2 linked regions of the Streptomyces liliifuscus genome follow. Each later gene encodes a partner of the first gene's protein in a complex. Links are inferred from orthologs where the notes say so. Each region holds a gene or a part of one and is shown in the gene's direction. Other genes may lie near its edges. The genes, in order: JEQ17_RS26815 and JEQ17_RS08880.

What was found.
Region 2: the proteins of JEQ17_RS26815 (region 1) and JEQ17_RS08880 are in contact, whole or in part, in a solved structure (PDB 8BNU), measured with the Escherichia coli proteins. The link is inferred for Streptomyces liliifuscus from one-to-one orthologs.

The regions. Positions count from the first base shown.
Region 1 is NZ_CP066831.1:6,235,182-6,244,045, forward strand. Bases 3,303-6,237 are described here. They hold JEQ17_RS26815 (acetyl-CoA C-acetyltransferase), read left to right. Parts: upstream 3,303-4,049; coding sequence 4,050-5,426; downstream 5,427-6,237. Other genes in these bases: JEQ17_RS26810 (3-oxoacyl-ACP reductase), read right to left, coding at 3,303-3,964; JEQ17_RS26820 (AMP-dependent synthetase/ligase), read left to right, coding at 5,644-6,237. Outside these bases: JEQ17_RS26790 (GNAT family N-acetyltransferase), read left to right, coding at 1-517; JEQ17_RS26795 (DUF4229 domain-containing protein), read left to right, coding at 637-939; JEQ17_RS26800 (TetR/AcrR family transcriptional regulator), read left to right, coding at 991-1,641; JEQ17_RS26805 (MaoC family dehydratase), read right to left, coding at 1,654-2,502; more of JEQ17_RS26810, read right to left, coding at 2,630-3,302; more of JEQ17_RS26820, read left to right, coding at 6,238-7,545; JEQ17_RS26825 (tetratricopeptide repeat protein), read left to right, coding at 8,366-8,864.
Region 2 is NZ_CP066831.1:2,065,486-2,074,325, reverse strand. What follows is about bases 1-2,911. They hold JEQ17_RS08880 (3-hydroxyacyl-CoA dehydrogenase NAD-binding domain-containing protein), read left to right. Parts: upstream 1-318; coding sequence 319-2,505; downstream 2,506-2,911. Other genes in these bases: JEQ17_RS08875 (thiamine pyrophosphate-binding protein), read left to right, coding at 2,869-2,911; JEQ17_RS08885 (acetyl-CoA C-acetyltransferase), read left to right, coding at 1-267. Outside these bases: more of JEQ17_RS08875, read left to right, coding at 2,912-4,494; JEQ17_RS08870 (IclR family transcriptional regulator), read left to right, coding at 4,663-5,415; JEQ17_RS08865 (sugar ABC transporter ATP-binding protein), read right to left, coding at 5,453-6,937; JEQ17_RS08860 (sugar ABC transporter substrate-binding protein), read right to left, coding at 6,939-8,009; JEQ17_RS08855 (ABC transporter permease), read right to left, coding at 8,100-8,840. UniProt on the Escherichia coli protein: Catalyzes the formation of a hydroxyacyl-CoA by addition of water on enoyl-CoA. Also exhibits 3-hydroxyacyl-CoA epimerase and 3-hydroxyacyl-CoA dehydrogenase activities.

The DNA.
Region 1 (8,864 bases):
TACCTTCGTTCTCGATCCGGCCGTGACCCCTGAGGTCCGTGACGGACTTCTCGACCTGTGGACGGACGTCTCCAACGCGGGCGGCGCAGTCGGCTTCGTCGCACCGGTGGACCGAGAGGTCATCCGCCCGGAGCTGCTGAAACACTTCACGGCGATGTCGGAGGGCCGCGCCCGTCTCCTGGCCGGTTTCGACGAGGAGGGACAGGTGGCCGCGGCAGCCTTCCTCACCTTCAACACGCACCGCCTGATGACCCACTGGGTGTGGCTCTACACGGTGATGGTCCACCCGAAGCACCAGGGCAGGGGCTACGGCCGGGACCTCCTGGCCGCCGCCGCGGACGCCGCCCGCACCCTCGACGGCATCGAGGCGATCCGGCTCACCTGCCGAGGCGGCCTCGGCCTGGAGCGGTTCTACGGCTCGTGCGGATACAAGGAGGTCGGCCGCATACCGGACGCGATACGGGTCGCGCCCGGCGACGACCGCGACGACATTTTCATGCTGCTGCCGCTCACCTGACTCTCCGTACCCCCCTGCAAGATCCGGTGCCGGGCGTGCTTCACTGGACGGTGCCCTTTGGGAAAGTCGGGGACTTTCGAACCCCTTCGGACCCCTTCGACACGGAAGAGTGGATTGAGATGCTCCGCTACACACTGATGCGCCTAGGAATCCTCGCGGGCTGCCTCGTGGTCGTCTGGGGCCTCGTCTACTCCGGTGTCGCCCCGCGCGGGCTCGGCGACTCGAACGGCATGTGGATCATCCTGCTCTCGCTGCTGATCTCGGCCCCCATCAGCTTCGTCGTCCTGCGCAAGGAGCGCGACCGCGCCTCGATCCGGATCGTCGAGCGCGTCGACCGCGTCAAGTCCAACCTGGAGGCCAACCGCAACCAGGAGGACGACGTGGTGGACGAGGTGTCGCGGGCCCAGGGCCGGACGTCGTAACGACCGGCGACTCCGCCGGGCTGTCCACGGACAACTCGTACTCTTGCTCGTATGGGTGCAGTGAAGAGCAAGCGGATGCCGCGTGCCGTGCGCGAACAGCAGATGCTGGACGCGGCGGTTCAGACCTTCGGACAGCGGGGATACCGGGCCGCGTCGATGGACGAGATCGCCGATCTGGCGGGTGTGTCCAAGCCGTTGGTCTATCTGTACCTGAACTCCAAGGAAGACCTCTTCACCGCGTGCATCCGGCGTGAGGCCGCCGCCCTGACCGCGGCCGTGCGCGCCGGGGTCAGGCAGGACCTGCCCGCCGACCGCCAACTGTGGGACGGGCTGCGGGCGTTCTTCACGCACACCGCGCAGAACCCGGACGGCTGGGCGGTGCTGCACCTCCAGGCGCGTACGCACGGGGAGCCGTTCGCCGCGGAGTTCGCCGCGATGCGCGAGGAGATCGTCGCGTTCGTCACGCAGCTGATCGTGGTGGCCGCCCGTGAGGCACACCGGGACCCGTCGCTGCCCGAGCGCGAGGTCGCCGGCCTCGCGGAGGCCCTCGTCGGCGCCGCCGAGTCCCTCGCCGCCTGGGCCAACGCCACCCCCGGCGTCTCCGCCCGCCAGGCCGCCACGACGTTGATGAACTTCGCCTGGGCCGGCCTGGGGGATCTGATGGAGGGGAGACCCTGGTCGGAGCACGGGTCGGCCCAGTAGAGCCGGCGCGCGTCAGAGCACCGGAAGGACCTCTCCGGCCAGATGCAGCCGGCCACCCGCCCCGCGTAGCTCGAAGGCGGCACCCTCCGCCCCGTACGACACCGTCCCCGGCAGGAACACCGGCGCCCTGAACTCCGCCCGGACGACGGCCGCTTGAGGCGTCCCGTGCTCGGCGAGGCAGCGCGCCACGGTCCACATGCCGTGTGCGATGGCCCGGGGGAAGCCGAACAGCCGGGCGGTGAGGGGGTGGAGGTGGATCGGGTTGCGGTCGCCGGACGCGGCCCCGTACCGCCGCCCCACATCCCCGGCGAGCGCCCACTCGGCCACGACGGGCAACGGCTTGCGCTCCTCGGGCGAGGCCGGCCCGCCCGCGTTCCCCGCCGGGGTGCGGTGCCTCGCCAGATAGGTACTCCGCGACTCCCACACGAGTTCGTCGCCCGCCCGCATCTCCGTAACGACGACGGCCTCGGTCCCGCGCCGGTGGGGCACCAACTCATCGACGTGCACGGCGATTTCGTACTCCCCGGTCGCCGCCGTCGCCTTCCGCCGGGTGATCCCGATGGACGTGTGCACCAGCCCGAGCAACGGCAACGGAAAGGCCCGCTCACTCATCAGCCGCATGACCAACGGGAATCCGAGAACGTGCGGATAGGTGACGGGCAACTCGTCGGCCCCCACCCCGAACCCACAGGCCCGCTCATAGGCGGCGAGCTTTCCCAGATCGATACGAACATCCGGGAGGACCAATCGGGTACGGGGTGCGGTGACTCCCGTCCGGGGACGCTTGAAAGGCGAGAGGAAAGCACCCCGGGCAAGCAAGGGCCACAGACGCGGCGAACCGTCGAGAACGTGGGTGTGCATGGGCCCCTTCACGTCATCCAACACTGACTTCCCTTCTGGGCTGAGCACGGATTCTTTAGGGGCGCGGGGAAATTCGTGACCAGCCACAACGCACCCGCAGACTCAAATGGCGCCCCAAGCGGAGCGCTCACGCCCCCAACAGGCTCTGCCCGCAGACCCGAACAACCTGCCCGTTCACAGCCCCCGACCCGGGATCCGCAAGCCAAGCCGTCGTCTCAGCCACATCAACAGGCAACCCGCCCTGCGCGAGCGAGTTCATCCGCCGCCCGGCTTCACGAATGAACAAAGGAACGGCCGCGGTCATCTTCGTCTCGATAAACCCTGGCGCGACCGCGTTGACGGTCACGCCGTATTCCGCGAGCGCCCGAGGCGCAAGCGACCGCACAAGCCCCACAACTCCCGCCTTGGACGCCGCATAGTTCGTCTGCCCGGCATTCCCCGCGACCCCGGCGATGGACGCGGTGGCAACAACACGCCCACCGCCTCGGAACACCCCCGCACCGAGCAACACATCAGTCGTACGAAGCACACTCGCAAGGTTGACGTCGAGCACCGAACCCCACCGCTCCGCAGCCATGTTGACCAGCCGCCGGTCCCGAGTGATCCCCGCGTTGTGGACCAGCACGTCGAGCCGCCCGCCGGGCAACGCGTCCGCGATCCGCGCCCCCGCGTCCTCCGCGGTGATGTCGAGCGGCAGCGCGACCCCGCCGAGCCGCTCGGCGACGGCGGCGAGATCGCCCCCTGCGGCAGGCACGTCGAGGCACACCACCAGGGCCCCGTCCCGCGCCAGCGTCGCGGCGACGGCCTCACCGATCCCGCGGGCGGCCCCGGTGACGAGCGCGGTACGCCCGGCAAGAGGCTTCTCAGGATCTCCGTCCCCGTCCCCGCCCTTGCCACCGCCGCCTCCACCACCGTCACCATGACCGCCGACCTCGATCACCTGCCCACTGACATAGGCGGACCTGGGCGACAGCAGAAATCGCAGCGTCGACTCGGCGGCCCCCGCCTCCAGGAGCCGTACGAGATTCACCGTCCGCCCGCGCCCGATCTCCTTGCCGAGGGACCGTACGAACCCTTCGAGGGCCTGCTGGACGGCGGCCTGATGATGGTCGGCGGGGTCAAGGGGCGCGCCGAGCACCACGACCCGCCCGCTCTCGGCGACCGACCGCACGACGGGGTGGAGCGCTGCGTGCACCTCGGCCAGAGCCTCGACGTCACGGACGCCGGTGGCGTCGAGGACGACGGCGACCGGCCCTTCGCCACCGGAGCGCGGTCCCGACCGGGCCAGGACGGGCGCGAGGTCCAGCTCTGACCTGCCCGCGGTGAGATGCAGCAACTCGCCCCGGAAGGAGGGCTGTTCGGCGCTCCGGCGCCGCAACCGCACCGGCTGCGGCAGCCCGAGCCGACGGGTCAGGAACCGGCCGGGCGCGGTGCCGGTGAGGCTCAGGTAGCGGTCGGCCATCGTCCAACTCCCAGCTCGGTCGTATTCTTACTCTGGAGTAAGGTTACCGGAGGTAAGCCTACGTCACGGTGAGGAGCAGGTCGAGATGAGCCCCCTGGAACCCCTGCGGAACCCCCTGCCGAAACCCCTGCGGGACCCCCTCCCGGCGCCGCGGCCGCGTCGCGTCGCGGTCGTCGGCGGCACCCGTGTCCCCTTCGCCCGCTCGGACGGCCCGTACGCGACCGCCTCGACCCAGGAGATGCTGACCGCGGCGGTCGACGGACTCGTCGAGCACGTCGGGCGCGGCAGCCGCTTCGGGCTCGAAGAGCCGGGAGCGGTGGGGGAGTTGGTGGCCGGTGCCGTGCTCAAGCACAGCCGGGACTTCAACCTCGCGCGCGAGACCGTGCTCGGGTCGAGGCTGGACGCCCGCACTCCCGCGTACGACATCCAGCAGGCCTGCGGCACCGGCCTCCAGGCCGTCATCGCGGCGGCCAACAAGATCACCCTCGGCCAGACCGAGTCGGCGATCGCGGGCGGCGCGGACACGGCGAGCGACGCCCCGCTCGGCGTCAACGACCAGCTGCGGCGCATCCTGCTGGAGGTCCGGCGTGCGAAGTCGGCGGGCGCCCGGCTGAAGGCGCTCGCCCGGATCCGCCCCGGCCACCTCGTCCCGGACATCCCGCGCAACGCGGAACCCCGTACGGGCCTCTCGATGGGTGAGCACGCCGCCGTCACGGCCCGCGTGTGGGGCGTAACACGGGAGGCGCAGGACGAGTTGGCGGCCGCGAGCCATCAGCGGCTGGCGGCGGCGTACGAACGCGGCTTCTTCGAGGACCTGGTCGTGCCCTTCCGGGGGCTGGCCCGCGACCAGAACCTCCGGCCCGGCTCGACGGTCGGCAAACTCGCCACCCTGAAGCCGGTGTTCGGGCTGAAGCACTCCGACGCCCCCGGCAACCCCGATGGCCCCGGGCCGACCATGACCGCCGGGAACTCGACGCCCCTGACGGACGGTGCGGCGCTCGTGCTGCTCGCGAGCGAGGAGTGGGCGTCGGTGCGCGGGCTGACGCCGCTCGCGTATCTGACGGCGTACGAGACGGCGGCCGTCGACTTCGTCAGGGGTGATGTGGCCGGTGGCGAGGACGGGCTGCTGATGGCGCCCGCGTACGCCGTGCCGCGCATGCTGGAGCGGGCCGGGCTCGGCCTGGACGACTTCGACTTCGTCGAGGTGCACGAGGCGTTCGCCTCGCAGGTGCTGGCCACGCTGGCGGCCTGGGAGAAGCGGGGGCTCGGCACGGTCGACCGGGCCCGGCTGAACGTGGCGGGCTCCTCGCTCGCGACCGGTCACCCCTTCGCGGCCACCGGGGCGCGGATCGTGGCGACCCTCGCGAAGCTGCTCGCCGAGCGGGACGCCCCCGGGCGCGGCCTGATCTCGGTCTGCGCGGCGGGTGGACAGGGCGTCACGGCGATTCTCGAACGCCCGTGAGGAGCCGACTTGAACGCCCGTGAGGGGCCGAAGGGCACGAACTCCATGGATCCGCGGGCAACGCCCTTGTTGCGTCGGTATGTTGGGCAAAAGATGAACAGGCGTCCGAACGTGCACGAACCTCTCACTCTTCCGCACAGAAGCACCTCACTTTCCCAGGTGAACCCGCCACTTCACAGGTCCGTAATGGGGGGAGTGCAAGAGTTAGGAGCCGTCAGTGTCCCGCGATCCCTCCGACAATCCCGAGCTCGTCATCCCTGAACCCGAGGTCAGGCGGCTCGACGGGGTCGTGCGTGAGGTCTCGGTGCCCCCGATGGTGTACGCCGTGACGCACGGCTCGCTCGCGGACATCCCCTTCGACAACGCGGAACAGGCGCCCGACGACCCGGTGCTCAGCAGGAAGGGGGCGGACGGCAGCTGGACGGACGTCACGGCCGCCGAGTTCGCGGCCGAGGTGCTGGCGGTCGCCAAGGGGCTGATCGCGGAGGGGCTGCTGCCGGGCGACCGGCTCGCGATCATGGCGCGTACGACGTACGAGTGGACGCTGCTGGACTTCGCTGCCTGGGCGGCCGGGCTTGTCACCGTCCCGGTCTACCCCACCTCGTCGATCTTCCAGACCCGTTGGATCCTCCAGGACTCCGGCGCGGTGGCGATCGCCGTCGAGCATGTGGCGCAGGCCGCCGCGCTCGGCCCGGAGCGCGACCGGCTCCCCGACGTCCGCCACATGTGGGTCTTCGAGAAGGGGCACACCGAGCGCCTCGCCGAGCTCGGGCGTGATGTGCCGGACCAGGAGGTCGCGGTACGCCGTGGCGTCCTCGGCCCCGACTCGCTCGCGACGATCATGTACACCTCGGGCACCACGGGCCGGCCCAAGGGCTGCGCGCTGACCCACGCCAACTTCTTCGCCGAGGTCGACAACGCCGTCCAACTGCTCCACCCGGTCTTCAAGTCCACCTTCAAGGACCCGGCGTCCACGCTCCTCTACCTGCCCCTCTCGCACGTCTTCGGCCGGATGGTCGCCGTCGCCTGTATGCGGGCCCGGGTCCGCCTGGGCCATGCGCCGAGCATCCGTACGGAGGAACTGCTGGCCGACCTCGCCGGCTTCAGCCCGACCTTCCTCCTGGCCATCCCGTACGTGCTGGAGAAGGTCTACAACACCGGCCGTGCGACCGCCGAGAAGATGGGCCGCGCCGCCTCCTTCGACCGGGCGGCCCGCGTGGCGCGCGGCTACGGCGAGGCGCTGGAGGCCCAGCAGCACGGCACGGGTCCGGGGCCGGGTGCCAAGCTCAAGGCGGCCCGCGCCCTCTACGACCCGCTCGTCTACCGCCGGATCCGCGCGGCCCTCGGCGGGAAGGTCCGCCAGGTCGTCTGCGGCGGCTCCCCGCTCGGGCGCCGCCTCGCCTCCTTCTACGCCGGCGCGGGCATCCAGGTCTTCGAGGGCTACGGCCTCACCGAGTCGACGGCCGCCGCGACGCTCACCTATCCGCACCGGCCTCGGCTCGGCACGGTCGGCTGGCCGCTGCCCGGTACGCGGGTCCGGATCGCGCAGGACGGCGAGATCCTGCTCAGCGGGGAGCAGGTGTTCCGCGGTTACTGGGATCCGCAGGCGGGTGGGGTGGTGCCGGCCGATCAGGAGGGCTGGTTCGCCACCGGTGACCTGGGCGAGCTGGACGACGACGGGTACCTCACCATCACCGGTCGGAAGAAGGACATCCTCGTCACCACCAGCGGCAAGAACGTGGCTCCCGCGCCGCTGGAGGACTGGCTCCGGGCCCATCCCCTCATCAACCAGTGCGTGGTCGTAGGCGACAACCGGCCCTACATCACTGCCCTGTTGACTCTCGACGCCGAGGGCATGGCCCACTGGTGCCGGATGACCGCCAAGTCGGACGTCCCGGTCGCCACGTTGGTCACCGACCCCGAGCTTCTCACCGTTCTCCAGCGGGCCATCGACGACGCCAACCGCCTTGTCTCCCGGGCCGAATCCATCCGCCGGTTCACCGTGTTGCCGCTGAACTTCACTGAGACGGCGGGGCACTTGACCCCCACGATGAAGCTCCGCCGGGCTGTGGTGACGAGAGAGTTCGCCCGAGAAATAGACGAACTGTACGCGGAGTAGCGTGAGGCGGCGGTGACGTGACCGGCTCGTGACCGCGTTTCGCGGGCGGTGCACCCAACTGTCCTCCCAGGCGCCTCCTCGACCCGCCGCCCATGCCCGTTCGGCCACCTCGGCCACTTGCGTCCCGGCGTATCAGCAGGGCTGTCGGTTGTTCGCAACTATGCGCCTCCAAAGGTGAGTTGGAGGCATTTCAGGCAGTCGAGTTACGCGCTACGTTCGCAGCACGGACGGAGCACCCGGCAGAAAGGGGTGTCGGGATTGTGGAACAGACACTGCTGAATCTGGCGGCAGCGGGCGCATCAGCCGTGGTGGCTGCGGCCGGCACAGAAGCCTGGGCAGGCATACGGCAGGCCGTAGCCCGGTGGTTCGGCCGGGACAGCGGCCTTCGGGCCGACGCGGAGCTACGGCTCCTGGACGGTACGAGGGCCGTGCTGGACGTTGCCACCCTTGCGGATCCGGATGACGTGCTTGGCGCTGAGAGGGACTTCTGGCATAGACGGTTCGTGGAGCTGCTGGAGTCTCTGGAGGGGGAGCAGCGCGATGCGGCCGGACGTGAGTTGGAGGCCCTGCTAAGGGCGCACGGCCGTGGTTCGGAGCGCTCGGGCGGTTTAGGAGGGCCTTCGGTCACGGGTGGGGGGAATGCGGCCATCGGTCGCAATGTGACGCAGGTCGAAACTGTCCACGGATCCATGACCATCAACTACGGCGCTGGTGCCCCCGGAAACCCTTCTCCGCCGGACCCGCCCAGGGAATGAACGGGCCGGCGACTTCTAGCCATTCCCAAGACAGTTGGCCGATCCGCGTCGGCACGCTGCCCACGGTGGTGCACTTCTTCCAGGAGCGAGAGGCGGACCGCCAGCTCGCCAGGGAGATGGATCAGGGCGGCACGACCGTGCTCGGCCAGGTGGTCACTGGTACGGGGGGTGTTGGCAAGACGCAGATTGCGGCCCGCTACACAAGGCAACTCTGGCTCAGTGATCAACTCGACCTGCTGGTGTGGGTCAAGGCGTCCCACCGCAAGGACGTGGTGTCCGCCTACGCCGAGGCCGCGTCTCGGGTGTTCGGCGACCGCACAGGCGATGCTGAGCAGGATGCACTCCGGTTCGTGGACTGGCTTGAGCAGCAGCCGCCAAGTGCCGACCGTACGCCAGCGCGTCGGTGGATGGTTGTGCTGGATGACCTCGTCCGGCCTGACCGCATGACGGGATTGTGGCCCAAGGCCAGTCCCGTCGGACGGACCCTGGTCACCACGCGCAGCCGCGACCCGGTTCTGACGAGCTACGGACGTCGCTGTCTCGAGGTCGGGATGTTCACCGAGG
Region 2 (8,840 bases), 4.2 Mb from region 1 along the record:
CTGACCATCGACGACATCGACCTCGTCGAGATCAACGAGGCCTTCGCCGCGGTCGTCCTGCGCTTCGTGAAGGACATGGGCCTGTCCCTGGACAAGGTCAACGTCAACGGCGGCGCGATCGCCCTCGGTCACCCGCTCGGCGCCACCGGCGCGATGATCCTCGGCACGCTCGTCGACGAACTGGAGCGCCAGGACAAGCGGTTCGGCCTCGCCACCCTGTGCGTGGGCGGCGGCATGGGCATCGCCACGATCGTCGAGCGCGTCTGACCTCCCAGCGGATCAACGGACTTCCAACGGACTTCTACGGAGAACCCCCTCATGACCGAGAGCACCACCATCCGCTGGGAACAGGACGAGACCGGCATCGTCACCCTGGTCCTCGACGATCCCGACCAGTCCGCGAACACCATGAACCAGGCGTTCCGCGACTCGCTCGCCGTGATCACCGACCGTCTGGAGGCGGCGGTCCAGGCCGATCCCGACGCCATCCGCGGCATCGTCTTCACCTCCGCCAAGAAGACCTTCTTCGCGGGCGGTGACCTGCGCGACCTCATCCGGGTCACCCCCGAGACCGCCCAGCAACTCCTCGACGGCGGCCTCGCCATCAAGAGCCAACTCCGCCGCATCGAGACGCTCGGCAAGCCCGTCGTCGCCGCCATGAACGGAGCGGCCCTGGGCGGCGGCTTCGAGATCGCGCTGGCCTGCCACCACCGCGTCGCCCTCGACGCGCCCGGCTCCAAGATCGGCTGCCCCGAGGTCACACTCGGCCTGCTGCCCGGGGGCGGCGGCGTCGTCAGGACCGTACGCCTCCTGGGCATCGCCGACGCGCTCCTCAAGGTGCTCCTCCAGGGCACCCAGTACAGCCCGCAGCGCGCCCTGGAGAACGGCCTCGTCCACGAAGTGGCCGCCACCCGCGAGGAGATGCTCGCCAAGGCCCGCGCCTTCATCGACGCCAACCCCGAGTCGAGCCAGCCCTGGGACAAGCCCGGCTACCGCATCCCGGGCGGCACCCCGTCCAACCCGAAGTTCGCGGCCAACCTGCCCGCCTTCCCGGCCAACCTGCGCAAGCAGACGAACGGCGCGCCCTACCCGGCGCCGCGCAACATCCTCGCGGCGGCCGTCGAGGGTTCGCAGGTCGACTTCGAGACCGCGCAGGTCATCGAGGCGCGTTACTTCGTGGAGCTGGCCGCGGGCCAGACCTCCAAGAACATGATCCAGGCCTTCTTCTTCGACCTCCAGGCCGTCAACTCGGGCGCCAACCGGCCCAAGGGCATCGAGCCGCGCCCGGTCCGCAGGGTCGCCGTCCTGGGCGCCGGGATGATGGGCGCGGGCATCGCGTACTCCTGCGCCCGCGCGGGCATCGACGTCGTCCTCAAGGACGTGTCCGCCGAGGCGGCGGCGAAGGGCAAGGGCTACTCCGAGAAGCTCTGCGCCAAGGCAGTCTCCCGGGGCCGTACGACCCAGGAGAAGGCGGACGCGCTGCTCGCCCGCATCACGCCGACCGCCGACCCTCAGGACGTGGCGGGCTGCGACGCCGTCATCGAGGCCGTCTTCGAGGACTCCGCGCTCAAGCACAAGGTGTTCCAGGAGATCCAGCACATCGTCGAACCGGACGCGCTGCTCTGCTCCAACACCTCGACCCTGCCGATCACCGCGCTCGCGGAAGGCGTCGAGCGACAGGTCGACTTCGTCGGACTGCACTTCTTCTCGCCCGTCGACAAGATGCCGCTCGTCGAGATCATCAAGGGCGAGCGCACCGGCGACGAGGCACTCGCCCGCGCCTTCGACCTCGTACGGCAGATCAGGAAGACCCCGATCGTCGTCAACGACTCGCGGGGCTTCTTCACCTCCCGCGTCATCGGGCACTTCATCAACGAGGGCGTGGCGATGGTCGGCGAGGGCATCGAGCCCGCCTCCATCGAACAGGCCGCCGCCCAGGCCGGCTACCCCGCCAAGGTCCTCTCCCTGATGGACGAGCTCACCCTCACCCTGCCGCGCAAGATCCGCGCCGAGTCCAAGCGGGCCGTCGAGGAGGCGGGCGGCACCTGGACGGCGCACCCCGCCGACGAGGTCATCGACCGCATGGTCGACGAGTTCGGCCGCCCCGGGCGCAGCGGCGGCGCGGGCTTCTACGAGTACGGGGAGGACGGCAGGCGCGCCGGACTGTGGCCCGGGCTGCGCGAGCACTTCACGCGCGCGGGAGCCGGGATTCCGTTCCAGGACATGCAGGAACGGATGCTCTTCTCCGAGGCGCTCGACACCGTCCGGCTCCTGGAGGAGGGCGTCCTGACGTCCGTCGCCGACGCCAACATCGGCTCGATCTTCGGGATCGGCTTCCCCGGCTGGACGGGGGGCGTTCTGCAGTACATCAACGGGTACGAGGGCGGGCTGCCGGGCTTCGTGGCTCGCTCGCGTGAGCTCGCCGAGCGGTACGGGGAGCGGTTCGCGCCGCCGGCGCTGCTGGTGGAGAAGGCGGAGAAGGGGGAGCGGTTCACGGACGCGTGAGCGTTAGACGCCGGTTCCCATCCCCTGGGGCTCCGCCCCAGACCCCGTGGGGTGTGATTTCGGGTGCGGGCCGGTGGGGGCTGATCGCGCAGTTCCCCGCGCCCCTAAAGACCTAGGGGCGCGGGGAACTGCGCAGTGTTTTGGTCTTTTGGGGGTTCGGGGGCGGAGCCCCTGAGTCAGGGACGATGGGGGTCCCCCCGCTCGAGCGAAGCCGAGAGTGGGGGAGGGTAGGGGCGGCGGGGGCGAGAAAAACCCCGCCTCAGCCAGCCGTACCGCTGAGCGACACGCTCCCCTTGCCCCCCGCCCCCACGGCCCCGACGCTGACCGACGAACCCAGTTCCCCGTCCCCGCGAGGAGCCAACGATGGGCCGCCACCCCGCCCCCGCCCTCCTGGACATCCTGCGCGGCGAGGGCGTGGACCGCGTCTTCGGCAACCCCGGCACCACCGAACTGCCTTTCCTGGCAGCCCTGGTGGACAACGAAGAGGCACCCGAGTACGTCCTCGGCGTCCACGAGGGCGCGGTCGTCTCCATGGCAGACGGATACGCCCGAGCCACCGGCCGGCCCGCCTTCGTCAGCCTCCACATCGCCGCGGGCCTCGCCAACGGACTCATCGGCCTGCTCAACGCCCGCCGCTCGCGCACCCCACTGGTCGTCATGGCCGGCCAGCAGGACCGCCGCCACCTCCAACAGGACCCCATGCTCTCCGGGGACCTCGTCGCCCTCGCCGCGCCCGCCGTGAAGGCGACCTACGACATCCAGCACGCCCGCGACCTCCCGCTCGCCCTGCGCCGCGCCTTCGCACTCGCCGTACGGCCGCCCGCAGGACCCGTGTTTCTGTCCGTACCCATGGACCTGCTGGCCGAGGACACGGAGGTCGACGTCCCGGCCCGCACGCCGCCGCTCAGGCCCACCCCCGCCGGCGGCCTCGACCGGGCCGCCGTCCTGCTCGGCGCCGCCGCCCGGCCCGTGATCGTCGCCGGGGACGGGGTGGGCCGCGAGGACGCGATGGCCGCGCTCGTCAGGACCGCCGAGACATGCGGCGCACCCGTGCACCACCAACCCATGGCGGACCACCTCGACTTCCCGACCACCCACCCCCTGTACGCCGGGATGCTGCCACCACGCCACGACGCCATCCGCACCGCGCTCGCCCCGTACGACACCGTGCTGATCGCCGGAGCGCACGCGTTCACACCGCACCACTACAGCCCCGGCCCCGCCCTGCCGCCCGGCATCACCGTCGTACAGCTCGACTCCGACCCGGACGAGATCGGCCGCAACTTCCCGGCCGACCACGGGGTCGTGGGCGCACTCCGTCCCTCCCTGGACCGGCTCGCGGAGTTGCTGCGCGAGCGGGTTTCCGAGCGCACGGCGAAGATCCGGGTGCTGCGTGCCTGTGACCGGCACACGGTCGAACGGGAGCGCGCGGAAGCCGCCGCGCGGGCCGCGTACTCACCCGCGCCCCTCGCCCCCTGGGCCGCCGCCCACGCCGTCGCCCGCGGGCTGCCGCCGGGTGCCGCGGTCGTCGAAGAGGCCATCACCGTGGGCCTGTTGCTGCGCCGGCTCGTACACCTCGACCGGCCCGGCAGCTACACGCACACCGTCGGCGGCGGGCTCGGTTGGGGCATCGGCGCCGCGGTCGGCCGTGCCCTCGCCGAGCCGGGGCGGCCCGTCGTCGCGGTGCTCGGCGACGGCTGCGCGCTCTTCGGGCTCCAGGGCCTGTGGAGCGCGGCCCGGTACGCGGCTCCGGTGCTGTTCGTGGTGATGAGCAACGGCGCGTACCGCACGCTCCAGAACACCTACGAGGCGATGGGCGGCAACGGCCCCTGCCCCGGCACCGAGTTGGGGCGACTCGACTTCACACAGGCGGCCCGGTTCTTCGGGATCGACGCCGTGCGCGCGGAGAGTGCGGATCACTTGCGTGAACTGGTGGGCAGAGCTGGGGAGTTGGCGGGTCCGATGCTGGTCGACGTGCCGCTTCGGTAGGGGAGGCCCGGTGGTGTGGCGCTTCGGCGGTAGAGGGCGGGCGGGGCGACGTGACCGCCATTGGACGACGTACGAACTTCCTCGCCCCGCGTACGAGTTCCCCGGCGACCGGGGACTCACAGGGACCCGCACCTTGTCACCCGCGTGCCGGGGCCCGACCATCGGTCCATGACGGACGGTCAGGTGCCTCGGGTCCCTCAGGTGCCGAAGTCGGTACTCGCGCGCGGGGCGGCGCTGCTGCGGGCCTGCGGTGAGGCCGAGGGAGCGCAGAGTCTGGCCGAACTCGCGCTGCGCACGGGGCTGCCGAAGCCGACCGCGCACCGGCTGCTGGGTGAACTGGTCCGGCTGGGGCTCGTGGAGCGCGGAACCGACGGCCGCTACCGCATCGGCCTCGCCCTCTTCGTACTCGGCCAGTCGGCGCCGTCCGCTCGCGAACTGCGGGACATCGCCCTGCCGTTCCTCGGCGATCTGTACGAGGCGACCGGCGAGAACGTGCACCTGGCCGTGCCCGACGGCCCCGACACCCTCTTCCTGGCGAAGCTCACCGGCCGCCGCGCCACACCGATCGTCTCGCGCACGGGCGGCCGCCTGCCCGCCCACTGCACCGCCACGGGGAAGGTCTTCCTGGCGCACGACCCCCGGCCGCCGTGCGTCTCCCTGCCCAGGCTCACCCCGCGCACGCTCGTCCTGCCCGGCCAGCTGGCCCGCGACCTCGCACGGACCCGCGCCCGAGGCTTCGGCGTCAACCTGGAGGAGGCGGAGATCGGCATCTCCGCCGTCGCGGCCCCGGTCTACGCCCACGAACGCCGCCCGGTCGCCGCCATCTCCGTGACGGGCGGGACCCGACGCCTCGACATGGAACGCGTCGGCGCGCGGGTGTGCGCGGCGGCGCGTGCGTTGACGCGGGCGCTGTCGGCGTAGGCGGTCCCCGGGGCGGGGCGCCCCGGGACCGGTCCGGTCACCGCCCGGTCCCGGTCCTCCCTCCCGCCTGCATCGACACCGCCAGTTGGTGCTCGGTCAGTCGGGCGCCGCTCAACTCCTCCACGGTCCGGCCCCGTACGAAGACCAGCACCCGGTCGCAGACCTCGGTCAGTTCGGCGAGGTCGGTCGAGGAGATGAGCACGGCGGCGCCGCCCGCCGCCAACTCGCCCACGATGCGGTGCATTTCGGACCGTACGCCGACGTCGACGCCACGCGTGGGGTCGTCCAGGACGACGATGCGGGGTTCGGTGGCCAGCCACTTCGCGAAGACGACCTTCTGCTGGTTGCCGCCGGACAGCCGCGCCACGACATCGTGAGGGTCGCCGCGCAGACGCAGACGCTCCGTCAAGTCACCAGTACGGCGGACCAGTTCGGCCCGTGAGGGCATGAAACCGCCGCGCCCCAGCGCCAGCCAGCTCACCGCCGTGGTGTTCTCCCACACCGTGCGGTCGGTCATCAGCCCGTACCGTTTGCGGTCGCTCGGCACGAAGGCGACGCCCGCCCGTACCGCGTCCCGCAGGGACCGTGGCAGCCCCCGGCCACCGATGTCGACCCGGCCCACAGAGACGGCCGTACGCCCGCACACCACCGCCAACGCGTCGAGATGGCCCGCCCCTTGGAGTCCGGCCACGCCCACCACCTCTCCCGCGCGCACGGTGAAGGTCACGTCCGCGAGACGCCCCGGGACGCACACCCCGGAGAGCACGACCGGCGGCGGCCCGTCGGTCACGGCACGCGTCCGCCGTACCGGCTGTTGCGGTGTCCCGCCGAGCATCGCCGTCACGAGATCCGGCATGCCTACGTCCTCCCGCCGTACGCCGGCCAGGGTGACCCGTCCGTCGCGCAGCACCGTCACGCGCTGCGCGAGGCGCATCACCTCCTCCAGGAAGTGGGTGACGTACAGGATCGCGATGCCCCGCCCGGTGAGCGTCCGCAGGACCCGTTCGAGACGGTCCACCGCGGCGGCCGGGAGCGCGGACGTCGGCTCGTCGAGCACGAGCACACGCGGCCGACGCAGCAGCGCCCGCGCGATCTCCGTCAACTGCTGGTCGGCGAGCGGGAGTTCACCGAGGAGCGCACCGGGCTCGACGTCGAGTCCCAACTCGGCCAGCACGGGGCGCGCGGCCCGGTCCATCGCACTCCGGTCGAGCAAACCGAAGCGCCGCGGCGGACGGTAGGGGAAGAGGTTCTCCCGTACCGAGAGATCAGGGAAGAGGCTCAACTCCTGGGAGACGACGGCGATTCCACCCGACCGTGCCTCCGGCGCGAGCCTCAGCGTCCCCTCGTCCGGCCGCAGTGTGCCCGACAGGATCCGCACGAGCGTCGACTTGCCCGCCCCGTTCTCGCCGACCAGCGCATGGACCTCGCCGCCCCGAAGCCGGATGTCCGCTCCGTCCAGGGCCCTGACCCCGCCGTACGACTTGACCAGGCCCTGCGCGGCCAGCATGTCGCCGTACGTCATCTCAGCGCGCGTCCTTCAACGGCTTGAGCTGCGCCTTCTGGTCACCGAGCAGCTTGTCGATCACGGGCTTGTACCAGTCGTAGGCCGCCTTCGCGGACTTCTGCCGCGTGATGATCTCGTCGATGTTGGAGGAGTCGACGACCCCGCCGGGGGAGAGGAACCAGCCGTCGGGCAGCTTGCCGTCGTTGTCGCGCACCGACTCGATGAGCATCGCCGTCGAGAGGTAGCCCTTGAGGAAGTGCTGCGGGTCGATGGTGACGAAGTTCGAGCCGTCCTCGACCGCGTCCAGGGTCTTCGGGTCGACGTCGAAGCCCGCCGTCAGCCACTTGCCGTTCTTCTCCTTCTTGATCTTCGCGAGGTTGTAGCTGTCGGCGTCACCGACCCCCAGGAAGGCGAGGGCCTTGGGGTGCGCGCCGACCTGCGACGACCAGGAGCTGTGGTTCTGCCCCGGATCGCTGTACGTCTGGAAGGGGCCGAGCACCTTCACGCCCGGGGCCTCCTTCCTGAACGTGTCGGCGATGCCCTTGGCCCGGTTGTCGAGCACCGGCGTCCCGGGGTTGGGCACCCCGACGACGATCTCCCCCTTCGGGTCGTCGCCGAGCCGCTTCAGCGCCTCCTTGGCCATCAACTCGCCCAGCGCGTAGTTGTCGTTGCCCACGTAGAAGGTCACCTTGCTGCCGTCGGTGGGGGAGGTGTCCAGGGCCACGATCGGGATGCCCTGGTCGACGGCGCGCGCGGCGGGCCGGGTGAAGATCGGCGGATCGAGGTTCTCCAGGACGATGCCGTCCTTGGCGCGGGCCGTGAGGTTCTGGAAGAGCTGCACCTCGGCGGGCCCGTCAGTGTTGGGCGGCCCGACGGCCTTGAAGTTCACGTCGCCCGCGTGGTCCGCGGCGCTCTCGGCGCCCAGCACCATCTCGTGGGCGAAGTTCAGGCTGATGTTGGCCACCGCGATGCCCATGTCGAGCTTGCCGCCGCCCGAGCCGCCGGGGCCGTCGTCATCGCCGCAGCCGGTGGCGGAGAGGAGGACCAGCGCGCCGAGCGCGGCGGACAGCGTACGCAATCGGGAGTGCATGACGGCCTCCAAGGCGGCTCTGAACAAACTCCGAACCAGGCTCCGAACAGGGCCCTGGCCAATCCGAACCAGGCTCCGGACAAAGGGACTTCAATGTCGGCTGCGCCCGCCGCGCCGCAGCGCGCTGTCCGCCGCGACCGCGACGAGGATCACCCCGCCGGTCGCGAACGACGTCCAGTTGATGGGTACTTCGAAGAACACGAGCCCGGAGGCGACGACGGACAGGATCATCGCGCCGGCCACCGCCCCGACCACTGAGCCGCGGCCGCCCGCGAGCGGAGTGCCGCCGATGATGCACGCGGCGATGGCCTGCAGCTCGTAGCCCTGGCCGAGCGTGGGATCGCCGGCGCCGTAGTACGCGAGGGCGAGGACCGCCGCGCACGCCGTGGTGAGACCGGACAGCGCGAGGGCCTGAACACGCGTACGGACGACGGGGATACCGCTGAACGCGGCGGCGTCGGGATTGGACCCGATCGCCCGCACCCGAGCCCCGAACCGGGTGCGGGCGAGCAGCACCGCGAGAGCGACCACGACCGCGAGCAACACCCAGAGCGCGAAGGGCACTCCGGCCGCGTCACCGCCCGCGAGCGTGAAGAACGAGTCGTCCAGCGGCAGATCGGTGATCTGCTTTCCGTCGGCGAGCGCCAGTCCGACGCCCCGGAACAGCATCAGCGTGCCTAGGGTGACGATGAACGACGGCAGGGCGAGCAGCGTCGTGACCAGTGCGTTGAAGACCCCGAGCGCGATCCCGGTGAGCAGCACCGCCGGCACCGCCAGCCAGGGCGCGACGCCCTCCCGTATGAGCAGGGCCCCGACGACCAGGCACATCGC